DNA from 3 places in the Methylotuvimicrobium sp. genome. Region 3 is predicted to be linked to each of the others. Evidence: predicted binding sites of a transcription regulator. Region 3 holds the regulator's gene; each other region holds the start of a gene.
The links. Region 3 encodes HrcA, which represses chaperone genes, less so after heat shock. Its sites were predicted from a motif close to TNTTAGCACTCNNNNNNNNNGAGTGCTAANA; they were not measured.
Positions count from the first base shown of each region.

Region 1: the regulator HrcA is predicted to act here: its motif matches at 1,920-1,950, upstream of groES (co-chaperone GroES).
Region 2: the regulator HrcA is predicted to act here: its motif matches at 1,693-1,723, upstream of moaCB (bifunctional molybdenum cofactor biosynthesis protein MoaC/MoaB).

Region 1 is NZ_JBNGHF010000049.1:21,353-24,504, reverse strand. Features, by position in the region: gene groL (chaperonin GroEL) at 1-1,538, opposite strand, end outside; gene groES (co-chaperone GroES) at 1,596-1,883, opposite strand; gene ACRJJO_RS18070 (HesA/MoeB/ThiF family protein) at 2,021-2,764, shown strand; gene ACRJJO_RS18065 (DNA-binding response regulator) at 2,775-3,152, opposite strand, start outside.
Region 2 is NZ_JBNGHF010000002.1:183,182-186,333, forward strand. Features, by position in the region: gene ACRJJO_RS02255 (hypothetical protein) at 490-738, opposite strand; gene moaCB (bifunctional molybdenum cofactor biosynthesis protein MoaC/MoaB) at 735-1,667, opposite strand; gene ACRJJO_RS02265 (molybdenum cofactor biosynthesis protein MoaE) at 1,776-2,207, opposite strand; gene moeB (molybdopterin-synthase adenylyltransferase MoeB) at 2,212-3,152, opposite strand, start outside.
Region 3 is NZ_JBNGHF010000018.1:65,359-68,510, reverse strand. Features, by position in the region: gene dnaK (molecular chaperone DnaK) at 1-286, opposite strand, end outside; gene grpE (nucleotide exchange factor GrpE) at 357-1,004, opposite strand; gene hrcA (heat-inducible transcriptional repressor HrcA) at 1,075-2,118, opposite strand; gene ACRJJO_RS10955 (NAD(+) kinase) at 2,637-3,152, shown strand, end outside.

The sequences.
Region 1 (3,152 bases), on a different contig from region 3:
AGACTCGCAACAGATGCTGCATTTTGTAGCGCGAAACGAGTCACTTTCGCCGGGTCCAAAATACCCATCTCGATCATGTCGCCGTATTCGCCGGTTGCTGCATTGTAACCATAGTTACCTGTACCTTTTGCAACTTCATTCAAGACGACTGAAGACTCTTCCCCCGCGTTTTTGACAATTTGGCGCAGAGGTTCTTCCATTGCACGACGCAGAATATTGACACCGACGTCTTGATCGTGATTCAAACCTTTCAAACCTTCCAGCGATTTCAAAGCGCGGACCAGTGCAGTACCACCACCGGCAACCACACCTTCTTCAACCGCAGCACGAGTAGAATGCAGCGCATCTTCAACGCGCGCTTTTTTCTCTTTCATTTCGACTTCAGTCGCCGCGCCGACTTTGATCACTGCAACACCGCCGGCCAATTTAGCCAAACGCTCTTGCAATTTTTCTTTATCATAGTCGGAAGATGCATCATCGGCTTGCTTGCGGATTTGTGCTACCCGTGCCTTGATGCTTTCATCTGTGCCAGCACCGTCGATAACCGTAGTATTGTCTTTAGTGACTTGCACTTTTTTCGCTGTGCCCAAAAGATCCAATTCAGCTTTTTCCAAAGACAGACCGACTTCTTCCGAAATCACGGTGCCGCCAGTCAAAATCGCGATATCTTCAAGCATCGCTTTACGACGATCTCCGAAGCCAGGCGCTTTAACCGCAGCGACCTTAACGATGCCTCGCAAATTGTTGACAACCAGAGTCGCCAGCGCTTCGCCTTCGACGTCTTCGGCAACGATCAACAACGGACGACCTGATTTGGCAACACCTTCCAGTACCGGCAACAAATCACGGATGTTGGAGATTTTTTTGTCGTACAGCAGGATGAACGGATTTTCTAATTCAGCGCTCATGCTGTCTTGATTATTGATGAAGTATGGAGACAGGTAACCGCGATCGAACTGCATCCCTTCGACAACATCGAGTTGGTTGTCCAGACCTGAACCTTCTTCGACGGTGATGACACCTTCTTTACCGACTTTTTCCATCGCTTCGGCGATGATTTGACCGACCGACTCATCGGAGTTGGCCGAGATCGTGCCGACTTGCGCAATCGCTTTGCTGTCTGTGCAAGGGGTTGCTGCCGCTTCGATGGCTTTAACCGCCGTAGTCACGGCTAAGTCGATGCCCCGCTTCAAGTCCATTGGGTTCATACCGGCTGCAACTGCTTTCAAGCCTTCATTAACGATGGATTGAGCCAGAACGGTCGCAGTTGTGGTACCGTCACCGGCAACATCGGATGTATGAGACGCGACTTCTTTAACCATTTGCGCACCCATATTTTCGAATTTATCCTTCAATTCGATTTCCTTCGCAACCGAGACGCCGTCTTTGGTGATGGTCGGTGCGCCGAAGCTTTTATCTAAAACCGCATTACGGCCTTTAGGACCCAAAGTGACTTTTACCGCATTCGCTAAAATATTGACACCTGCAACCATCAGGGTACGTGCGTCACTACCGAATTTAACTTCTTTTGCTGCCATGTTTATTCCTAGATTCTGTGGTTAATGTTAAATACTTAATCAGTTAAAAAGAGTCCGTTAGCTCAGAACAGCCATGATGTCTTCTTCGCGCATCACAACGACTTCTTCACCGTCGATTTTGACTTCGCTACCTGAATATTTACCAAATAACACTTTATCGCCGACTTTAACTTCTAACGCGCGAACTTGACCGTTGTCGAGCGCTTTACCGGTTCCTACCGCTAAAACTTCACCTTGACTCGGTTTTTCGGCGGCAGAACCAGGCAGTACGATACCGCCGGCGGTTTTGGTTTCTTCTTCAACACGTTTGATAATTACTCTGTCGTGTAAAGGGCGTATTTTCATCAATATCTCCTAATCGATATAAACAATAAAGTGGATTATTAGCACTCGCTAGTAATGAGTGCTAATAATAATCAGCTTTTGCAGTCTGTCAAGTTCTTTGGCATCATTCGCACCTAAATTGATATTTATCCTAAAATATGAAAGACGACCAACTATTACGCTACAGCCGGCAAATCATGCTGCCGCAAATCGATATCGAAGGCCAGCAACAATTGCTTGGCGCACACGTCTTGATCGTCGGTGCGGGCGGCCTTGGTTCACCGGCTTCCATTTATCTCGCGGCAGCCGGTGTCGGACAAATCACTATTTACGATGACGACACAGTCGACCTTTCGAACCTACAGCGACAAATCGCTCACTACACCGACGATATTGGGACGGACAAAGTAATTTCAACCCAAAAGACCTTAAAAAAATTAAACCCGGATACTCAGGTTAATATTTTCAAGCAACGCTTGACCGGAATCGCGCTCGATAAAACCGTAGAAAAAGCCGATATCGTCCTCGATTGTAGCGATAACTTTTCGACGCGATTCGCGATTAACCGCGCCTGTGTCAAACACCAAACACCATTGGTATCCGGAGCCGCGATAAGATTTGAAGGCCAAGTGTCGGTTTTTACACCGGGATTACATGACAGCCCATGTTACAACTGTTTGTACTCGGACACGGGGGAAGAGATGCAGAATTGCGCAACCAACGGCGTTATTGCGCCAATTACCGGCATTATTGGCTGCATTCAAGCGCTTGAGGCAATTAAGTTAATTACCGGCGCCGGCGAAACGCTAACCGGGCGATTATTATTACTAGATGGTTTGACGATGGAATGGAACAGCATGAAATTAAGAAAAAACCCGAACTGCCCTACTTGCGGAAAATAGATGAATAAAATCACCCGAATTGCACTTTTTTCACCGGATGTTGAATTTTTTTCCACATCAACGAGATAATTCGGCGGGATACCCAAGCCTCTCCTTCCCGAATCACCTTGACTGCCTTATTAAAAAATCTTGCCAAATCGGTAAACTGTAAATAACCTTGAGCCCCCGATAGCAAACAATCGATGACTTCGCGATCGGTCAATTCAGGTGCGATCAAAATTATTTTGCTATCGGGACTTGCCGCATTCAATAACGCGATATATTCGGCGGTTTGCTGTTCGCGAAGTTCATATCGAAGCACAACGACAAGCGGCTTGTCTCTTTCAACCGCGATCAAGGCTTTTATTTCGTCATGATCGACTCGTATTTTTAGGCTCGGATCGTCGAT
Region 2 (3,152 bases), on a different contig from region 3:
GTACTTCTTTTGGAGGTAAGAAAACGCCTGGGCAACAAGCACCCAAAACCAATACACGCGCATCAAATGTATTGGTATTATTGATGATGAAGGTCTGTAAGCTGTTTACACTATTTAATAGCATTTATTTCAACAAACAGGATGGACGGTTAGCTCCACCAGTGTAACCATTAGCAATCAATTACAGCCATCACCGCTTGAGGGGGCTAAGTTTATATGACCGGTAAATATTGCCAGTTGCATAGTTGCTGATGGAGCTAACCGTCACCCCTGTTTAACGTAATTTTTTTCAAAGCAGGTTCTTGTTATATCAATTCAATTGATGTGCCCAAAAGGCACAAAAAATCGACAATCTATTTATACCGCCGAAGCCACAGCGAATGCAGTTGATCTCCTTCGGAACCTAAGTTTTATATTTCTTAGGCACAACCGAATCCAGCTCTTCAGGAACAATCGCACCATTGCTGATTCGGTAAGCAGAATGGGGCACTATTTTTTCTCCAACCGGAAAACCTGCGCTGCTTTCTCTGGCAAAAGGTAGCACGACGGTTTTTCGACATCCTCCCAGGAGACAGCAAAGCCATCCAAAGCACTGTTTTTATAACGGGGTGAAGAGATTATTGCTAGCGTCCTTTCGGCAAGAACATTGTCAAGGGATTCAGATGTTGAAATAACGCCTGCTTTTCTATCAGGTATATTTTCCTTCATTATTTCAATAGCTTGATTTATGGATATCACTTTTTTACCCAGCGTTTTTCTTCATCATGTCCGCCACCCCACAGCATAGGGAAAGCATGCAAAAGTCCAGGGAAAAGTGCTTCCAAACTTTCCTGCGCACCTTTGGAACTTCCTGGTAAATTAATGATTAATGTTTTGTCGCATATGCCAGCCAGTTCGCGTGACAACATTGCATAAGGTGTGCGTTCTTTACCATGGCGGCGTATAGTCTCAGCCAGACCGGGTGCTTCTTTTTCGATGACTTTGGCCGTTGCTTCCGGAGTTATGTCCCTAGGGCCAAAACCCGTTCCACCGGTTGTAATTACCAGATCAAAATGTTCAGCTACTAGTTGCCGCAAGCGATTTGATATTTGGTCTGAATCATCGGGTAAAATTTCATAGACCGGAACCGAGAGGTCTTTATCTTCCAAAAATAGTTTGATGATTTTTCCAGACGTATCTTCGCGGTTTCCGGCATATGTTGAATCAGAAATAACAAGAACAGCCGATTTTAATGGTTCGGCAAAATATTCTTTAAAACTGCTTTTGCCTCCCTTTTTCTTAACCAGTTTTACATCGGAAAAAGAGATGTTTTCATCTAACGGTTTAAGCATATCATAGACGTTTAACAGCGCGCCCGTAACTGCAGCCATAGCTTCCATTTCAACACCGGTTTTCCAGATTGCTTTTACTTCCGCTGAAATTTTTATGGTGTCTTTGCCGATATCAAAACTTATACCCACCCAATCCAAAGGAAGAGTATGACAAAACACAATCCAGGCAGCAGCATTTTTCGCAGCGGTTATGCCTGCTGCCCGTGCAACCTGTAAAACATCTCCTTTGGGAACAGTTTTTTCAGTCACCCGTTTTATTGTTTCCGAATTAGCCGTTAAAATTCCTTCGGCTTTCGCATATCTTAATGTGCTGAATTTTGGACTAATATCGATCATTTTGTATTTTTAAACTATTATTTTGTTTTTGCATTTAATTGAATAAATTACCAGAAAAATTACATTTTCAACTGACCTTGCATTTTCCGATAAAAATGTTCTTAAAAGTTATTCCTGAACCCAGTGCACAGATTTATCTTCCATGATTTCTTTTTTCCAGATGGGAACTTTGTGTTTAATACCTTCAACAATCTGTTTCATCGCTTTAATACTTTCTTTACGATGCCCGGAAGAGCAAAAAACAAAAAGAGATAATTCTCCGGTTTTTACCAATCCGGTACTATGGTATATGTGCAGACAATTTAACGGCCATTGTTCAAAAGCTTCTTCACGAATTTTTGAAAACGCCTGGTTGGCCATGTCTTCATAAGCCGAGTATTCAATCCCGGCCACATGTTTCCCCACTTTTTCATCAGCACGTACCTGACCGAGAAAAATAGAATGGGCGCCTATATCATGTTTAGAGCTATGTTTTGCTATCTGCTCACCGATAAAAACCGGATCGATAGCTCCCTGGATAAAATAATTTCTGGCGTTCATGGTTCTATTTTTTTTCCTCTTTCAACCAGGCTACCAAACCGCCTGTAAGATTAAATACATTTTTAAGTGTTTGATGATTTGGCAGCATTCTAATTGCCCGGATGCTGTTGATTCCGTGGTCACAATAAAAAACAACCTGGCAATCGTTTTTCAATATGTTATGAATATTAGCCTGCAAATTATTTAGCGGGATGCGAATAGCATTCGGCAATTCCTCTTGGAATTCGGGTATCGAACGAACATCAATCAATTGTATTTTTTCGTTGTTTTGTAATTTTTTGTGCAGATCAACAGCGCTGATTTCATTTATTTTTTGCTGACTTGAACTGCAAAAACTTTCATAATCAAATGACTCAAAATCCGGGGCATTTTGCAAAGCCTGCTGCACAGCCTGTTCGTTTCGTTGAATGGAAAACAGCATTGTTTGATTGCTCAATGCATCGAACATCAAAACTTTTCCTGATAAAACTTCGCCTACTCCGCAGATCATTTTTATAACTTCGTTTGCCTGCAAATTACCGATAATTCCCGGAAGAACGCCAATGACACCATTTTGCGAACAATCTGGTGCTGTTTCGGGTGCCGGGGGGTTGGGAAACAGGCAGCGATAAGTTGGGCATTTATTGCCTTGATTATCTGTAAAATTTAATACACTCAACTGTCCCTGAAAGCGGTCTATTGATCCTGAAACAAAAGGTTTATCCAGGTAAACACAAAAATCGTTAATCAAATAACGGGTTGGAAAGTTGTCTGTAGCATCAACAACGACATCATATTGGGAAATCAAATCGACAGCATTTTCCGGAGACAATCTTTGAGTGTATGCCTTTAAAACAATATTGGGATTGAGATCCTTTAAACGATTTACTGCGGCTTCGGCTTTGAATTCTCCAACCTGTGAAAAGCCATACAACACCTGGCGATGCAAATTAGAAACCGCAACTT
Region 3 (3,152 bases):
CCGGCACGATTTTATACGGCACCATTTTAATATCTTTTTGCACAACATCGTCTTTGAAGCGGCGGCCTATCAAACGCTTGATTGCGAACAGTGTGTTTTCGGGATTGGTTACCGCCTGACGCTTGGCCGATTGCCCGACGAGCACCTCGTCATCCTTGGTGAAAGCGATGACTGAAGGCGTGGTTCTAGCGCCTTCGCTATTTTCGATGACGCGTGCGGTGCCGTTTTCGAGCACAGCCACGCAAGAATTCGTGGTTCCTAAATCTATTCCGATTATTTTAGCCATTGATTGCTCCAGACTTGAGAGTGTATTTAAAAAATTAGTCGATTACGATATGGGGGCAGTTTTAATGTGTTCAAGCCTGTTCATCGATTTTTGGTGTTTCTTGCGGAGGATTGTCTTCAGCTTTGGCGACAACAACCATTGCCGGACGCAACAAGCGCCCATTCAATACATAGCCTTTCTGAAATACATTAATAACCGAGTTCGGTTCGGCATCTGCAGATGGCTGCATAGCCATCGCCTGATGCAACTCAGGATCAAACGGTTGCCCAAGCGGATTAACCACTTCAATATTGAATTTAGAAAAAACGGCTTCGAATTGTTTTAATGTCAATTCGCTGCCTTCTCGAAACTTTTGTACTTCCGGGCTATCACCGATAGCGGCTTGCAAACCAAGCTCTAAACTATCGACAACAGTCAACAGCTCTTTGGCAAAATTTTCCAACGCAAACTTATGGGCGTTTTCCAAATCCTTTTGGGTTCTTCTTTTCAGATTTTCCATTTCCGCTTGTATGCGCAGAACTTTATCCCAATTTTCCGTAGCCTTTTGTTCGGCCTCTTCGAGCTTTTTCGACAACTCTTCGATATCGACCTTTTCAGCCGTCTGCGGCTGATTGTTTTCGTCTATATTGTTATCTAGCTGCGCATCAGCGCTTTGCTCCAAAATAGTCTCGGCTTGCTCGTCCGCTGCCTTTTCCGGCAACTCCTGCTCGTTACTCATTATTAAACTCCGGTTTAAATAAAAAACGGTCCGTATCCACGGAAAAACTCTATTTCAAGAAATGTGGGGCTTATGTTTTGGGATTCAAGGCCGCGCCTAATAATTTTGCCGTTACATCGACAAAAGGAATCACTCTTTCATAAGCCATTCGGGTGGGTCCTATTACGCCTAAAACACCGACTACTTGTTCGTTAATCGAGTACGGTGCGGTAACCAGGCTGCATTGTTCGAATGCGTGATAACCGGACTCCTCACCGATAAAAATTTGTACGCCTTCGGCATTTAAGCATTGATCAAGTAGATGGATAACACCTCGCTTTTGACTGAAAGCATCGAATAATTCCTTGAGCCTCTCCATGTCCGATAATTCGGAAAAACCCATTAGATTCGTCTCGCCGCTTAACACATAATCTTCATCCGACTTTTCGGGATCGAGTGCCAACTTAGCCATTTGCACCGCATCCAACATTTCCCTATTCATTTGTTCTTGGGCGTCTTTGAGCTCTTTCAGAACGGCCTTTCTGACTGCGGCTAGGCTTAACCCGGAATAGACGGAATTTAAATAATTGGCGGCTTGCTGCAATTGTGCAGGCGTAAATTGCTTTGAGGTATGGAGGATTTTATTATGCACTTCCTGTTCATTAGTCACGAAAATGACCAATACGCGGGTGTTGGATAACGGCAAAAACTCGATATGGCGTAAACTGACCAGTTCGCGCTTGGGCAATGTCACGACACCGGCCATCCGCGTGACGTCGGATAATATTCTCGATGCCATCCCGATGACATCATTGACGTTATCTTTAGCAATTAAATTTTTGCGCAAGAGTTTAAGTTCTTCCGAGTTCAGAGGCTTTACCGTGAGCAACGAATCGATAAACAAACGATAGCCACTCACGGTCGGCACCCGGCCTGCACTAGTGTGCGGAGAACGAATTAATCCCATATCTTCCAGATCGGCCATGACATTACGAATCGTTGCAGGACTCAATTTTAATTCGGTATCCTTAGATAATGCACGCGAACCTACCGGTTGTCCGTCTTGGATATAACGTTCAACCAATGCTTTCAATAATTGCAGCGATCTTTCGTTCAACACCTGATTATTATTCACATTAAACCCTCTATCTTATTAGCACTCTACCCCATCGAGTGCCAGCGGCGCAAATTAGCAGCTCCCCCCCTGCTTGTCAATACCAGCAAATATAATAAAAACACCTACTTAGCATAACTCGCGTAACATCCCCCATCACAGACCAAATACCTAGGGTGTCGAAATTTACCGATTTTCATATCAGATAGAATGACTGCTTTATGGATTTTGAGAAAATAACTAGCGCTTTATAGCCTATGATCATCAACAAATTCCAAGATAGTTTGAGCGCCGCAGGGTGCGCATCGCGCACCCTGCGCCTGGCGCTTAAAAATCTATGAACACCAACAATTTCAAAAATATTTTTGAGTTTAAAACGCGGGAACACAGTAATTAGCTAAAAATAGCTTTTTTCGACTACCCCCTTTCATCTTTCCCCTTGCTGCTTGCACCTTTGACCTTTCTTCTTTCACCTTTTAAACCTCACCCCTTGACTTATTGAGTATAATTCGATCAAATCCTTTCTTAAATTAATGACAATGCACAGCTCATTCAAAACCATCGGCATTATCGGTAAAGCCAGCGACCCCGGAATTGCCGAAACTTTAGCGATTCTTTACCGTTATCTTAAACAGCACGACTATGCCGTCATAGTAGACCGCTTGAGCGCTCAATTTTTAACGGACGCCGACGTTGAAAGCTCGGCCATCGAGACTATCGGACAGCGCTGCAACCTGATTATCGCCGCTGGTGGCGACGGTACGTTTTTATCTGCCGCGCGGGCAATCGCCCAATACGACATTCCACTAGTCGGGATCAATTTGGGACGCCTCGGGTTTTTGGTCGACATTTCGCCCTATGAACTATTGCCTAAGCTCAATAACATTTTAACCGGCCATTATAGCGAGGAAAAACGTTACTTATTACGGACCAAAATCATACGCGACCACCGAGTCTTTAGCGAGCAGACTGCCGTTAACGAAGTCGTCGTGCATCGATGGGTAACACCCAGTATGATAGAAATCGTCACGCGCATTAACGGCATCTATCTAAAT